3 regions of the Paenibacillus sp. S-38 genome follow, and region 3 is predicted to be linked to each of the others. Evidence: riboswitches for the same ligand, from Rfam matches in the RefSeq annotation. Region 3 holds a riboswitch; each other region holds the start of a gene.

Region 1 (4,949 bases), 2.1 Mb from region 3:
TCCCATGTGACGGTAATCGTAAACCTTCCGCACACCGCCGGCACCCCCTTATCATATCGGTACTTCCGAGTCCCTTCCCCTTACACTATAAAACGGAGAAGAGGGCAAGTAAAGCTTGCCCCCTCCCGCATGCCGTAAGCTTAATCTTACATGAAAATGTTTCAGTTTCCCGCCTTCCCCCATTGTTCACCGCCGCTTCCTGCCGCCCGTTGTTAGGAAATTGGGGGGGAATCCATCTGCTTGAACCGCTCATACGCCAGAATCCGTTCGAACTCTTCGGCCGCCATCGGCTGTCCGTACCAGTAGCCCTGCGCACCGTCGCAGGCAAGCTCACGCAGCTTCTCCAGCTGCTCATGCCTCTCTACGCCTTCGGCTATGACCTGCATTCGGCGGCCATGCGCCAGCGAGATCAGCGCCTCCAGCATCGCCTGCCGGGCGGGACACTCTCCTAAACCGGCGATCAGCCTCCCGTCCAGCTTCAATTCATCTACAGGCACCTGCTGCAGAAACCGGAGCGATGCGGCTCCCGCCCCGAAGTCGTCCAAAGAGAGCCGGATGCCAAGGGCTTTGAGCGCGTTCAACCGGTCGCACAGCCGCCTGTCCCTGCCGCGGCCGAGCTCCTCCGTGACCTCCAGCTGCAGCCATTCCGGCTCCATGCCGGTCTCTTCCAGCGCCCCTCGCACGCCTTCCACGAAATCTTCCTCCGCCAGCTCGCGGGCCGAAATATTCACGGATATCCGCACGGCCGGATGCCCTTTCATCATCCAGCCCGCATGCTGCCGGCAGGCTTCCCGGAGCACCCACCGTCCGATGCCGGTGATCAGCCCCGACGCCTCGGCCTCCCCAATGAACTTTCGTGCGGGAAGCGTCTCGCCGTCCCGCTCCCACCGAAGCAGCGCCTCAACGGCCAGAAGGCCGCCCGTTTGCAGGGACATGACAGGCGAGTAATGCAGGAGGAACTCCTCCTGCTGAATCCCAGCTTTCAGCCGGGATTCCAGCTTCGACTGCTCGGATAAGGATTCCGCCATCTCGGGGGTGTAGAACTGAAAATTATTTTTCCCGTTCTGCTTGGCGTGGTACATCGCCGCATCCGCATGCTTCACCAGCATATGCGCACTCCCTCCGGCGGACGGATAGAGCGCTATGCCGATGCTCGGGGTCACCGACATCACCCGTCCGGCGTAAGTAAAGGGTTCGGCCAGCGCCTCAATCATCCTTACGGCGATTCGTGAGGCGGTCCCCGGAGTGATCCCGGTAAGCATAACGATGAACTCGTCGCCTCCCTGGCGGGAAACCAGGTCTTCTTCACGCACACAGTGCAGCAGCCGCTCCCCCACTTCCTGAAGCAGCATATCCCCGCAGTCATGCCCGAATGTATCGTTAATCGTCTTAAACCCGTCCAGATCCAGAAACATGACGCCCAGATGGCCAGGCCCGACTTCGGCCCTTGCGATGGCGGAGGACAGCTTTTCCTGCAGATAGGAACGGTTGAACAACCCCGTCAGCGGATCCCGGAGCGCCAACTGCCGGATGTGTTCCTCCGCCTTCTGCCGTTCGGTAATATCCCTGACGAACACGGTGAACACAGGCTTTCCATACTCCTTCGCCCGCGTCATGCTGATTTCGAGAGGAAAGGAAGTTCCGTCGGCGTGCCAGCCCGTCGTCTCGATGCGGCTGTCCAGCAGAGTGCGGATTTGGTGTTCGACGGAGATAAGGGAGCTTGACCCTCGTTCCCCGTCCGGCGCATCCGATGCGGGCGGCTCCGGCCTGCCTCTACCCGCGGGAAGCTCAAGAAGATCCGTGAGCACCAGCGTCCTGAGCTCCTCCCGTGCATATCCGAACATCCGGCCCATGGCCGGGTTGCATTCCATAATGCTCCCCTGATGATCCACCATCAGGATGCCATCCAGCGCGGATTCCAGTACAGCCAGCTTGACGGCCTCTCCTTCACGGTAGCGTCTGTCGAGAAAGTAGCCCCGGATCACAACAATGCTGAGCAGAAAAATAATGCAGTTTCCGAGAATAATCCCGAGCATATCATCCTGAAGCTTGGGGGAGCGGAGCCTCTCGTGCAGGTGCCCCGCACGGCCGAACGTCATGGCTGCCATACTGAGATAATGGAGTCCGGCAATCGCTCCTCCCATCATCGCCGCTCCGAGCATACGCCGGAGATAAGATGTCCTCGCGCTTCCCGCGGCTTGGGTACGAAACGACACAAACACAGCACCGGTCGTCCCAGCCAGCCCAATGGCAGCCCCAAGCAGCAGCAGTAATCCGTAATCATGAGCACCGCTCATCCCCATAGCGGCAATTCCTATGAAGTGCATCCCTGTCACGCCTATGAACAAGAGAAGGGCGCCGGCCCCGAGATTCCGGATTCCCGGAACGGGGCGAGTGGCATAGGACAAACCGCCCCAGGAAGCCGCAACGGCAAAGCTGGCAGAGAGGAGCATCAACCGGATGTCATAGCCGACAGCCGCGGTCTGTTCATTGGCCAGGATAGCCACAAAATGCATGGCCCAGATGCCGGTGCCGAGGATCACCCCCGCGGCCCCGAGGGATAGAATGCGGATCCGCCCCGCAGCGCCCCCGAGCCTGCGGGCCAGATCGAACGCCGAATAGGCGGACATGAAGGCGATAAGAAACGATAGGAGAACGAGATAGACATTGTAAGTTCCAGACATGATGAGCCCTCCAAACGGGGTAGGATGAGGCGGCAGATAAAGATCAATGGAAGAGAGTCCTTGCGTGGATCCGAACCAAATCAAAAAAGCCACCCTTCGGTAAGAGCAGCCGTCGATCTTGAACCTATCACCGGAAAGCACCGGAAAGAACGGTTTTACTTTCGGTAACCCAGCGGTCATTGCCCGGTGTTCCAGATTTGGAATCCTGACGGGCTTTAGATCTGTGGCTTTGCGTCCCCACCTTTCAATGGGTTTGCCTTTATCGTGATATGTAAGTGAGTAGTTCTTTATAACCTATAGTAGCATGACAAAAGCGGATTAGTCTATCGCTTTTATCCTAGTTTTTGAAGAATTTTATAGATCTTTCGAATCATATGGAAAGTTTTATGACAAATTAAAAAAGAAAGCTGCCCTCCTAAGGAGAGCAGCTGCCGAGTACCTGTTCCATCATAAAATTGGGCTACACGATAAAGTTCTGATTCTCGATATTATTGGTGACGGTCGTCGATCCGGCCTGGGAAGAAGCGCCCTGCTCGGAGCCCTGCGATTTGTTTCCGCCGCTCTTCATCATGGACTGAATGCGGTCTACGACTTGCGGAGCCGAATCGATCAGCCGCTCCAGCAGATGCGTCTGGTTATCGAGCGGAACAATCTTCACGCCCTGTTTGCCCACTACGAGAAAAGCAATCGGCGTAATGGAGACACCGCCGCCGCTGCCGCCCCCGAAGGGAAGCGCCACCTGGGCATTGTGGGATTCATGACGGGAGAGACTCGGTACGGCCGGATCCTCGGTTGTAACGAATTCGCTGCCTCCGGCTGCAAACCCGAAGCCTACCTTACTGATCGGCATAATCACGCTGCCGTCCGGCGTCTCAACGGGATCACCGACAATCGTATTCACGTCGACCATTTCTTTGATGTTTTCCATGGCCGTTTTCATAAGACCTTGAATCGGATGTTCTGTCATCGCTGTTCCCTCCTGATCAGAAGTAGTGTAGACTGACTAGCCATTCGTTAGGCTTCCCTTGATGCAGCGCACGTATTCGGCTTAATACGGGCTTTGGACTTCGCTGCCATCACCGGTTGACTCATGGGTACACCTGCAGTTATGACGGCAGAAGCACGTTCCGCCAAGCCTTGAGCCCACCCTTGACTTTCAGGATCCGCAGGAGAAGCTGAAAGCCCGCCAGCATGACATAAACCATCCGCACCCGAAAGGTGCATGTCCCTTCCACCGCAATCAAGGTTTGATTGAAGGCGGGTATAACCGCCAGCCGCGGCTGACCGTCAAGGGGAATGTAGCGGAACAGCAGCCCAAGGATAGAGGTTTTGATCCCCCAGAACGCTCCTGCCAGAAACGCGGTTTCGGCGGCATCGCCAATGCCGACTGTGGTTCTCCAATCCATCTGGGTGCACCTGACACGGGCGAGCATCTGACGCAGCCAGTCATTGAATTGAAAGCAGTTCTGAAGCAGGATTCTGATGTTCTCGTACGCCCTTCTCATCATCTCGGGACCGATGTTTCCCATCGCTTCGCCAAGAAGGCTGCCCGCATTGGCATTGACCTGCTTGGCTTGAATCTCGAAGCCTTTCTTCAGGCTCTGAAAGCGGACGATCGGAATGACGAATTTGAGATTCACCAGGCCGAACAGCGCCTTGGCATGAATGGTAATCTCATCATCTTTACCTATATGGCTGAACAGGATCCGCAGGTTCACCTGACTCAGCACCAAAGCCGCGAGTACAATGGCCGCCAGGCCGGCGGCAGCCCAAACCCATATCATTGGAATGGTTTCCTCCTCTGCCGCAGTTGGTACGAATACGGCAAAAAACTCCCGGTTCCAGAAGCGGTCCGCTTCTTTTCCACAGGAGTTAGTGTGACCCTAATCTGTCAAAGCCATGCGCCTAGCCCGATCCCTGGCCAAGCGTCAGTTCATCGAATGTAATCTGCTGACCCTCAAGCTTCTCAAAGAGAAGACGCGTCTCTTCCTCAAGATTCTCATCATCTTCGAAGAGCGTCGTCTCGGGCAGATCGGCTATCGAACCGAGGGCAAAATAATCGAGGAAGGCCTTCGTCGTTCCATACAGGATGGGCCGTCCTGGGGCATCCGCCCTGTCGACCTCCTGGATGAGGTCCTTTGAAACCAGCGTCTGAAGAGCCCGCTCGGCTTTGACGCCGCGTATCTCCTCGATCTCCACCCGGGTAATCGGCTGTTTGTAAGCGACAATCGCCAGCGTTTCCAGGGCAGCTTGCGAGAGGGAAGA
Region 2 (4,949 bases), 4.0 Mb from region 3:
GACAGGTAGCCGATCAGGAACGGGTCCGGCATCCCCCCGGCATAGCGGTGCAGGAATTCACCGTAAGCGATATACGACCTGGAGGCAAAATGCAGCGTTTCGGACACGGCCGCATCCGCCTTCGCCGCATCGGGCGCCAGTGCGCCCAGCAGCAGAGAACCCGGAGCCTCGGCTCCGATTTCTTTGGCCAGTGCGTCGGCAATGATCAAATGCATGATGCGTGACGGCATGGAAGCCCTCCTCTACCGTAGTGATGAAGTGCAGGGAGCCTCTCTCCCTGCCGGCTTCCATTGTCTCCCAACCGGTGCGCCGCCATCAATCGCCGGAAGCTGATGAATGCCTGACAGCTGTGCATCAGTGCCAGTACGCGGCAAGCGGCTGGTTCCGCTTCCAGGATGTGCTTCTGGCAGGCCCCCCTCGGCTCCCGGTATGATAGAACCATACCGGAGCCAGCCATCAGTTGTCCGGTCCACTTTGATCAACGGAGAATGCCCTTATGACCTATCATGTCCTACATAGCATCACCCGCGAGCTGCGCATCCTCACACCTGCCGAGGTGCTCGATATGGACACCGACGCGGCAGGCCGCATCGTAGTCCACGCAGCGGACGGCGAGTTCTACTATTTGCTCGCGGACGAGTCCCTGATTGCTTAGCAGAAAGCGGAAAACTAAGACGAGCTAAATCGTTCTTAACTTTTCAAAAAGCCCCTTGACCAGCCATACCGGTGTGACCGGCCTTGACGGGTCAAGGGGCTTATGCTTTGCTGGAACAGGGAGCACGGCCTTCCCGCCGCATACTACCGTTTCCAGCGCTTACGGCAGCTTGACCTGCACCGGTGTCATAGATTTACGGAACGTAGCGTCACCGAGCTGGCCGAGCTGATTCTCACCCCATGCCCAAAGTGTCCCATCCTTTTGAAGCGCAAGATAATGGCTCTCCCCCGCTTCTACTGCGATAATGTCTCGAAGGCCTGCCCATGGTTGGGGAGTATCCCACTTCATCTTCTCTTTCGATCCCCACGCCCAGGCCGGGTTCAATCCCCAGTAATATACCGAGCCGTCCTCGCTCAAGGCGAGGGTGGACAAAGAAGTAGTGGTCACTTCGGTCACGTGACTAAGTCCTTGGATTTTGACCGGCTTCCCGATCACCGGTTTGTCCCGGTCGGGTACAGGTTCGGTCTGAGGTCCAACCTGATTGACCAAATTATTCCCCCAGCCCCATACGTCTCCATTCTTGTCTATCGCCATATGATGGGCCGCCTCTTCGCCTTGTGACAGCTTTACGACCCCTTCCAGTCCTTCCACCTTAGTAAATTTCTTGTCAGGGTTCAGGTTCATGCCTTTGAACTGCATCCACTGCCACACGGTCCCATCCTTCTTCACAATGACAAGACGGTCACCGCCTGCCGAGATATCGACTGCATCCGACACATCCGGAACGAGGCTCGCTTCTCCTTGCCCATAGGGCGGATCGATCCACATCCATACCCGCCCGTCCTTATCCAGCGCGGCATACATTGACATGCCGGCAGATACTTTCACGATATGGGATAACCCAGCCATCTGCTGGGGAGCGGAAAACTTCGACCCTCCCTCTCTCGTATTCGGGTCGATCACCCAATCGCACGACCAGGTCCACACGGTCCCGTCCTCTTTCAGGATCAGATTCCGCTTCACGGAAGCCGAGATCTGCTTCGCTCCGGCGAGAGTCGTGATCCGTTCGGGCTTGTTATCGAGCACGATGGTCTCTCCGCCTGTGACCTGTGCCCTATTTCCCCAATACCACAGGGACCCTGACGCATCGATGACTACATTATGCCTGGCGGCTGAGGACAAAAAGAGCCGCGGTCCTTCTGCAGCTTGGGCTGAATTCGGGGCTGCGGCCGTCAGCAAAAGGGAGGACAGCAGCAGCGATGTCCCCAGCAAACCGGTACGGGAATGGGAAGCCTTCAAACATTTCACCGCAAAACACACTCCTTATTTCTATATATGGTTTAATTTACCATATATTTCTAACGCCTCCTCCCGCTCATTTGTTGCACCTTTTTCTATTTTTTACCTGTTTTTTAGAGCGAAAGCCACAGTTTTTTTAAACGAAATCTACCGAAAGTGGTTCCGGAGTCTATACAAACCAGCAAGGAATTACTACAATAGAATTATAACTTCCGACAAAGGCAAACTCCTCTAAAGGGGAGGACGCAAAGCCACGGGCCTACCGAACAATCTTGTTCCATGGCTGCCGGGCTGCCGTGAGTCTAACCCAAACGGCTGAACTGTCTGCAGGGGCAGTCCATGCGTGATCAGCGACTATCAGAACAGCAATACACCCACTTGGCAACAAAGCTTCTGATCTCGTGAGAATTTGTCCTTTGGAGGTTACCAGCTTGAATCATTCCCTTGAAAAATTATCGGATGAAGATCTGTTGGAGGCTTATTTCCTCGCTCTCGATCTGAACCTGGAGCCCAGCTTCGTCCGCTTGCTGCGGGATGAAATCGACCGCAGACAACTCCATATGGATTGATACACAAAAGGAGCATATGCAGGCAGGATGTCTACTACCCTTCAAGGATTGCTGTTATCGCAAAAGAATCCCATCATCAGTCAGTGGGTCGGCGAAGTGGAAGAACGCTATCCCGGCAGGTATGATTCCGCAGAGCTGCTGCGGACGGCCGAATCCTATTTTCACCTGGTCAACGACTGGCATATCCCTTTGGAGCTTCACCCGCTCTTCCCCATGATTCCGGCGCTCACCCGTTATCACGTGTCGATGAGCACACCGCCCACTCATCTGCTGGAGAGCTCCCATCTGTGGCGTGCGCTCCTCCAGGCCGTCTCTGCCGAGTTCTTTACGGAAGGGCTCGTATCGGGCGACGAACTGGTCACCGACATGCCGCGGATTCATGCGCGGATCGATGAGATCCAGTACGTGATCTCCTCGGGCTTCTGGGAGCATTCCCAACGGCAGCTCGATTCTGCCATGAACCAAATGCACAAGGAGCGGCTGCAGATGGCCGGCAAGCTGGCGGCCAGCATGGCCCATGAGATCCGCAACCCGCTGACGACCATCTCCGGGTTCCTGAAGCTGCTTACCTCGAAGATTCCCGCCGAATCGGCCGGTGCCGTGAAGAATTATGTATCGATCATCCAGGAAGAATTCAATACGATCCAGATGCATATCAACAACTTCCTGAACTTCTCCAAGAACAAGGAGCAGGAGCCTTTCCGTGAGGTTGGCATGGAAGAGCTCATTCTCGGCATCGTCAACCTGGTCGCACCGCGGCTCAGCAGCGAAGGCATTGAGCTGCTCTCCGGCGTGAAAGGTACGAATATCCGGCTGAGCGTCCAGCAGGTGGGCATGCAGCAGGTGCTCATCAATCTCATCAACAACAGCATTGATGCGGTGCAGCACATGGAGCCCTCCGCACCGAAGATCATCTCCATCCAGGGCTACGAGGACCCCGACCACACGTACATCCGGGTGACGGATAACGGCCCGGGCATCCCGCCGGATGTCAGGGACAAGCTGTTCTCGCCGTTCGTAACGAGCAAAACGACGGGGACCGGGCTGGGTCTGGCCATCTGCAAGCAGCTCGTCGAGCAGCATGCCGGCGTACTCTCCTTTGACTCCCGTCCGGGTGAAACCTCCTTCACCGTCCAGCTGCGCAAAAGCGGCGTCGGGGCGGTTTCCGTGAACAGCGCTTCCGTATGATTGGGAATGCTATCCCGAGCAAAGCCCGCTGCGAAGCCGGCTTTTTGGCTGCTCCGGCGACGGCCGATGATAAAGAAACCAAGGAAGACTGCCCTCCAGGCTCCCTTGGTTTCTTTGTGCTGCGTCCCCATACGCAGCTCCTGCGGGTTCAGCATCCCAGGCGCTCCCCGCCGCCCCAGCGCACAGTGACCTGCGAGCCGCCGGCCCAGCGCTGCGCGGAATGAATCTCCCATACTTCGTCTCCGGTATCGACGTAATAATGATATTCGCTTCCCTGGAACTGTGCCGCCGTCACCCGGGCGGGGATCCCCTCAGCCGCGGCAGGGCCGAGCATCAGCTGATCCGGCCGGGCCGGCAGCACCCCTTGCTCCCGGAAGGCCGGCGGGATATCGGCGCAGGGCCACACCGCCGCTCCGCCTCCCGCATGGGGGCGGAACCCGCTCCCTTCCCAGCTTCCCGCGATGAGGTTCGCCTTGGAGACGAACCGGGCGGTGAACGGGGTGGCCGGCCGCAGGTATACCTCCTCGGGGGTTCCCTCCTGCTCGATCCGCCCCTGGTTCATGACGATCACCCGGTCCGCCATGGCGAGCGCCTCCCCCTGATCGTGGGTGACGTAGACTACCGCGGCCCCGCTCAGCCGGTGCGCTTCCTGGATCTCTCGGCGCATCTCCACCCGCAGCAGGGCATCGAGCGCGCTGAGCGGCTCGTCCATCAGGAGCAGCCGGGGACGCCCCGCAATCGCGCGGCCCAATGCCACCCGCTGCTTCTGCCCACCGGAGAGCTGGTGCGGTCTCCGGTGCGCCAGGTCGGTGAGGCCGAGCGCCTCCATGACCTCACGGACCCGATTCTCGCACGCAGCTGCCGGATCCTGAGGCCGTTGGTGCCGCAGGGGAAACCGGATATGCTCGGCCACCGTCATGTGCGGCCAGAGCGCGAAATGCTGGAACACCATGCCGAGCCCTCTCTGTTCGGGAGGCACGAGAGAACCTCCGCCCGCGACGAGTTCCCCGTTCATCCGGATCTCACCGGAGCTCGGGGCCTCAAAGCCGGCGAGCAGGCGCAGCAGCGTCGTTTTGCCGCACCCCGAGGGACCGAGCACCGCTGTGAATTCGCCCGGCTGCAGACGCAGCTCTACCGGATGAAGGGCCGTGTCCCGGCCGAACCTCTTGGAGACGCCCCGCAGCTCGATCAGAGGAGCCTCCGGGGCATCGCCCCCTGCCTCTGCCCTGCTTGCAGTC
Region 3 (4,949 bases):
GTGCAGGGCAGGAGGGCGGCGAACCGGAGGTCATTCACCGCAGTTATGACCTGGGTACGCTGAGCTACCTCAGCCTGCAGCAAGCTTAACCAGCCAGGCCGGCAGCAATACGGCACCGCCCACATCAAATAAGGAGCGTTTCCCCTGCGGGAGACGCTCCTTCTTCTATTTGCAGCGATGCCCTGGAGCCCGGCCGGCTTCCCGATCAAGACTTCGCCGAATCTGTCTCGGCAACGATCTCCGTAAGCACGGCCACCAGGTCGTCGAGCTTGCGGAAGCTCGTCTCGACCTCCGTGATGCGGCGTCCCTGCTCGTCAATGCTCGCCAGCATTTCTTCCACAGCGGCGGCCGACTGGTCGGTGATGCCGGAGACGGCACCCGCTTCCGCCGAGATGGCGGCCGAGGACTGGTACAGGCCCATCATTTGATTGTTCACTTCATGGGAGCTGCCAAGCAGGTTCGCGGCATGGGCGTGGATCGTCTCGAAGAGGACGGCAAAATCGTCCGCGGCCTGACTTACGTCCACCATGCCTTTCTGCCCGAGCTCGGCATGTCTTGCCACCTGTTCGCTGTACGTGCGGATATCGCTAAGAATGGCTGCGATCTCCTGCGTGGACTTCTGCGAGTGTTCGGCAAGCTTGCGGACTTCGCTCGATACGACGGCGAAGCCTTTGCCGTGTTCCCCGGCACGCGCCGCCTCGATGGCTGCATTGAGGGCCAGAAGGTTCGTCTGGTTGGCGATGTCGTTGATTACGCTGAGGATGCTCTCGATATGCCGGTTGCGTTCCTGCAGCTGGCTCATCAAGCTTACCGTGTGGCCTACGGCGCCCGATACTTCCTGGATGGCCGAGCGGATCCCACTTATGCGTTCTTCACCGGTCTTGGTTTCTTTCTCCGTGCGCACGGACAGGGTCTCCATCTCCGAGGAAGACGCTGCGGCGGATTCTACGCTGCCGCTCACCTGCTGGAGCGAACGGCGGATCGCGCCTACGCTGTCAGCCTGCTCCTGTACGCCGCGGGACATGTCGTTGAAGGCGCTGACGAGCTCGCGGGATACATGCCCCGTGACCTGCACATTCTCCCGGAGATGGGCGCTGAAGTCGCTTAAGTCTTGGATCGTTTGCTTGACGCGGCCCAGCAGCAGGTCATTACGGTTGCGCTCGGCAAGCATGGCCTGGGCGTTGGCGGTCTCCGACCTGCGGAATTTCTCTCCGATGAGGCTTTGCGCCAGGAGAAACGCCGTCACGGCCGCGTGAACGATGATCAGCACCACGAAGCCATCCTGGGGCAAGGACGGGAACACCGCATCGTGCTGGGCGAAAAAAGCATACAGCGTAAGGGCCAGATTCCCGAGCCCGGTCAGCAGAATCGGACGATAGTTAAAATAGAGGGCGACTACCGCATAATTGATAAACAAGGCGAGGATCCCTTCCAGTGCGGGAGCCAGCATCATAGGGAACAGCATGGACAGGAACAAACCGAGGGTCATGATGTACATGACGCTGTTTTGCCGCTCGGTCCGGTAGGTCAGATACACACAACCCCCTGCAAACACGAGGCCGGTGAGGAGAACGCTCAGAGCGACTTGGGTATGGCCCATCGCGAACTGCGGGAGAATCCCGATAATCAGGAGAATGGAATACATCTTGAGCATAAGTTTGTTGCGCGCTTGCATGGGTTGTGTTTACCGCCTTTCGAATGTTGGGTAGCTTCTAACGCTTATGCTATCTTTTTCGGCATTCCGGGGCGCCGGCATTATACATATTTTCGCAAAGGACTGGGGCAAGAAGTTGCAAACATGCAGAATTGTCTTCTTGCGGAGAGCCGGGCGGTTGTAGTATGAATGAAGCATGCGGTGAAAAAAGGGAGCGGTTGGTTCATGAAACGGAGGATCTATAAAGGGCAGCTGGCCAAAGGCAGGGAGAGCGAAGGGCTCGCCAGTCTGCGGGAAAGCAATGGAGCGCACCGCCTGGTGTCCGGCGGCACGCTGATGACTGCGGCTGCGTTTCATTGGGAGGGCAGCGTATACCTTTATTACGAATGCACAGCGGAAGATGTGGCACCGGAGGAGCTGGCGGGGGAAGCCGGCCGCGATCTCATGGACTGGCCCGGCGGTGGAGAGCCGCGAAAGTGGGTGCCGATGATCGATGTATTCCACTTCAACGAGCCGGTATCGCGGGATCATTGGCTGCGCAAGACGCCGGTGGAGCAGAGAGTAGGGCGGGTCGCCCATCTGCGGCCGGAGATGATGAGCAGCTATATCTACTATCACTACCAGCTGCAGGAGGAGCGGGCTTTCCTCGGGAACAAGTACGAGATCATCGCCATGCATGAGAATCAGCTCTTCGGCTACCAGGAGTTCCCTAAGGTCGTGGAAGAGCCGCTCAGTCCCCGCAAGCTCCAAACCTCGGGTACCCCCGAGAATTGGGAAGACTCCCGGATGGATCTGCACTTCCAGCCTTGGCCCGACGGGCACCTGTATTTTAAGCCGATCGAAACGGTGTTCGCTTATTATGCGGGAGACAGCAAAGCATAGGAGGGATACAGTTCACGGTACTTTTGGCATCTGGTTGGATGACGAAGGTACTAAGATCAAAGAGATAGCAGTTTGCATCCCTAAAGCAAGGTCGATATTTGTGGAAAAATGCGTAAAAAGTACTATACATTTCGAAGATCAGGTGTTATAATCCTATCAAGATAGTGCCTTAACGAACAAAAAAATAAATATCCGACAAAGGCAAAACTGGTGAAAATCAGTGACGCAAAGCTACAGGGGCTACAGTCTTAGGACCATGCCAGCCAGTTGCCGGTTGAAAGTAAGTTATTTGTGAAACTGCAAATAGGCTTATCCGGCTCAATGGATAAGTCTATTTTTCGTTCCGCTAAGGATATCCTTTAAATCATTTAGAGGTGATCCCGATGAAGAGAACATGGAAAATTGCAGTTTCTTCCTTGCTTACGATAAATCTGCTTGCCGCATCTTCCTTCGCTGACTTTAGTAGTTCGACCGCCATGGCTGCCGCCGCAGCCAAATCTTCCGTTACCAAAAGTTCGAACAAGAAGGAACAGAAGACAGTTACGCTGAAGGAAGCGGCTCAAGCGAAAGGAAAGCATATCGGTGTAGCGACGCAAAGCTGGCTGGTCAACAATAGCGGCTATGCTGCCGTGCTCAACCAAGAGTTCGATACGATCACGCCGGAGTACCAAATGAAGATGGGTGTGATTCAGAAGCAAAAAGGAATCTACAACTTCAGCGAAGCCGATGCGCTGGTGGACTTCGCGCAGAAGAACAATAAAATCGTAAGAGGCCATACACTGGTATGGCACAGCTCCCTTCCTTCCTGGGTGGAGAACGGCAAATTTACAAGAGAAGAATGGATCGCCATCCTCAAAGACCACATCACGAAGACCGTTCAGCACTTCAAAGGTAAGGTTTACGGATGGGACGTAGTGAATGAAGCCTTCTGGCAGAACGGACAGTACCGTCCGACCGTCTGGTACAATAATATCGGACCGGAGTACATCGAGATGGCGTTCCGTTTTGCACATGAAGCGGACCCGCAGGCAAAGCTGTATTACAACGACTTCAGCTCCGAAGTGAAGAATGAAAAGTCCGACGCGATCTACAAGATGTTGAAGGATCTGAAGAGCAAAGGGGTACCGATCGACGGGATCGGATTCCAGACGCACCTGACGATTGATGGCCTGAATTACAATGACATGAAAACCAACTTCCAGCGCTTCGCGGCACTCGGGCTTGACACGGATATTACGGAGATGGATCTGGTAACCCACACGTTCAAAGGGACGATGGAACAGAAGATGAATGCTGCCGCAGAGGTATACAGCAGCGTCATGAAAGTGGCGCTCAGCCTGCCAAGCTGCAAATTCTTTATCGCTTGGGGGCTGAACGATAGCCAAAGCTGGCTGAATGAAGATACCGGCTTCAGCGAGTTCCCGCTGCTGTTTGACGATTCCTTCGGGAAGAAACCGGCTTACAATGCGGTTATGGAGCAGCTTAGAAAATAATAGAACAAAAGAGAATGAAGACCGGCAGATCATGTCGGTCTTTTTTATTGGTCCTATGAAAATAAGGTTGAAAATTAGATCGAAAGGTAATATAATCTGAGAGAAAGATCGTGGATATAGTTCTAATGTACTACTAGCACAGCGTCCGGGAGGAAACCTTGTGTTCACTATAAAGATGAAAAAAACATCCATACTCTCCATACTGTTATTCACCTGCTCTCTGACAGCAGCTACAGGTGCACTGGCATCCGATGCCAGCCGTGCTCCCCAGGCTGATACCATTGCGGTCTACAGCGATCATGACCGGGTGCTTCAGTCGGTAAGGGTCAGCAGTGTTGAGGCTGGTGATACGGTTACCGTATACGATGCCGAGGAAGAAGGGCGGGTTCTCGGTACTTCCCTGGTTCCTGCGGGCGAGCTGAGTGTGGATGTTGAGGTTTCCGAGCCTAGCCGGACCGCGTTGAATGTATATGTGAGTGTAACACAGCCGGGAAAAGCGGAAAGTGCCAGAACAGACAAGGAGACCGTCGCTGCTTTTGCTCCGGCCATGGAGGCCGTTGAAATCAATAGTTCGAATGCCCATGCGGGAGATTCGGTCAAAGTGACTCTGGATCTTGCTGAAGATCAGGCGGTTTCCTCCGTGACCCTCCTGTATGCCGTTGAGTCCAAGAGCGGTAGACTGACAGAGCAGCAGGTGGTCTTGGTCAAGAATGATGAGACCGGAACGTATGAAGGTTTGTTCGCGGTAGATTCCCTGACGCGCACAGGAGAATGGCACGTACAGCAGATCTCCTTCCAGAGCGAACGGGGAGAGAGGTTTGTCATTTCGGACACCCATGGAGAGGAGTGGGTTAGCGGCACTACGGAACATATGAATCTGGAAGACTTGAATATTACCATAAAATAAGCGTTCTGCATCA

What was found. Region 3 has a riboswitch for cyclic di-GMP ahead of ACP26L_RS04700 (endo-1,4-beta-xylanase). Riboswitches for the same ligand answer to the same signal wherever they lie in the genome.
Region 1: it holds a riboswitch for cyclic di-GMP, as region 3 does, so the genes downstream of both, ACP26L_RS14505 (EAL domain-containing protein) here and ACP26L_RS04700 (endo-1,4-beta-xylanase) in region 3, are expected to answer to the same signal.
Region 2: it holds a riboswitch for cyclic di-GMP, as region 3 does, so the genes downstream of both, sda (sporulation histidine kinase inhibitor Sda) here and ACP26L_RS04700 (endo-1,4-beta-xylanase) in region 3, are expected to answer to the same signal.

What each region holds. Positions count from the first base shown of each region.
Region 1 is NZ_CP187970.1:3,149,503-3,154,451, reverse strand. It holds gene ACP26L_RS14510 (SOS response-associated peptidase) at 1-35, opposite strand, end outside; gene ACP26L_RS14505 (EAL domain-containing protein) at 213-2,684, opposite strand; cyclic di-GMP riboswitch class I at 2,845-2,952, opposite strand; gene ytfJ (GerW family sporulation protein) at 3,145-3,651, opposite strand; gene ACP26L_RS14495 (DUF2953 domain-containing protein) at 3,791-4,468, opposite strand; gene scpB (SMC-Scp complex subunit ScpB) at 4,590-4,949, opposite strand, start outside.
Region 2 is NZ_CP187970.1:5,203,483-5,208,431, forward strand. It holds gene ACP26L_RS22870 (zinc dependent phospholipase C family protein) at 1-230, opposite strand, end outside; gene ACP26L_RS22875 (hypothetical protein) at 497-655, shown strand; gene ACP26L_RS22880 (RCC1 domain-containing protein) at 815-1,963, opposite strand; cyclic di-GMP riboswitch class I at 2,165-2,253, shown strand; gene sda (sporulation histidine kinase inhibitor Sda) at 2,386-2,523, shown strand; gene ACP26L_RS22890 (sensor histidine kinase) at 2,572-3,711, shown strand; gene ACP26L_RS22895 (ABC transporter ATP-binding protein) at 3,860-4,949, opposite strand, start outside.
Region 3 is NZ_CP187970.1:1,010,586-1,015,534, forward strand. It holds gene ACP26L_RS04685 (DODA-type extradiol aromatic ring-opening family dioxygenase) at 1-89, shown strand, start outside; gene ACP26L_RS04690 (methyl-accepting chemotaxis protein) at 206-1,654, opposite strand; gene ACP26L_RS04695 (hypothetical protein) at 1,880-2,536, shown strand; cyclic di-GMP riboswitch class I at 2,727-2,811, shown strand; gene ACP26L_RS04700 (endo-1,4-beta-xylanase) at 2,953-4,029, shown strand; gene ACP26L_RS04705 (hypothetical protein) at 4,190-4,936, shown strand.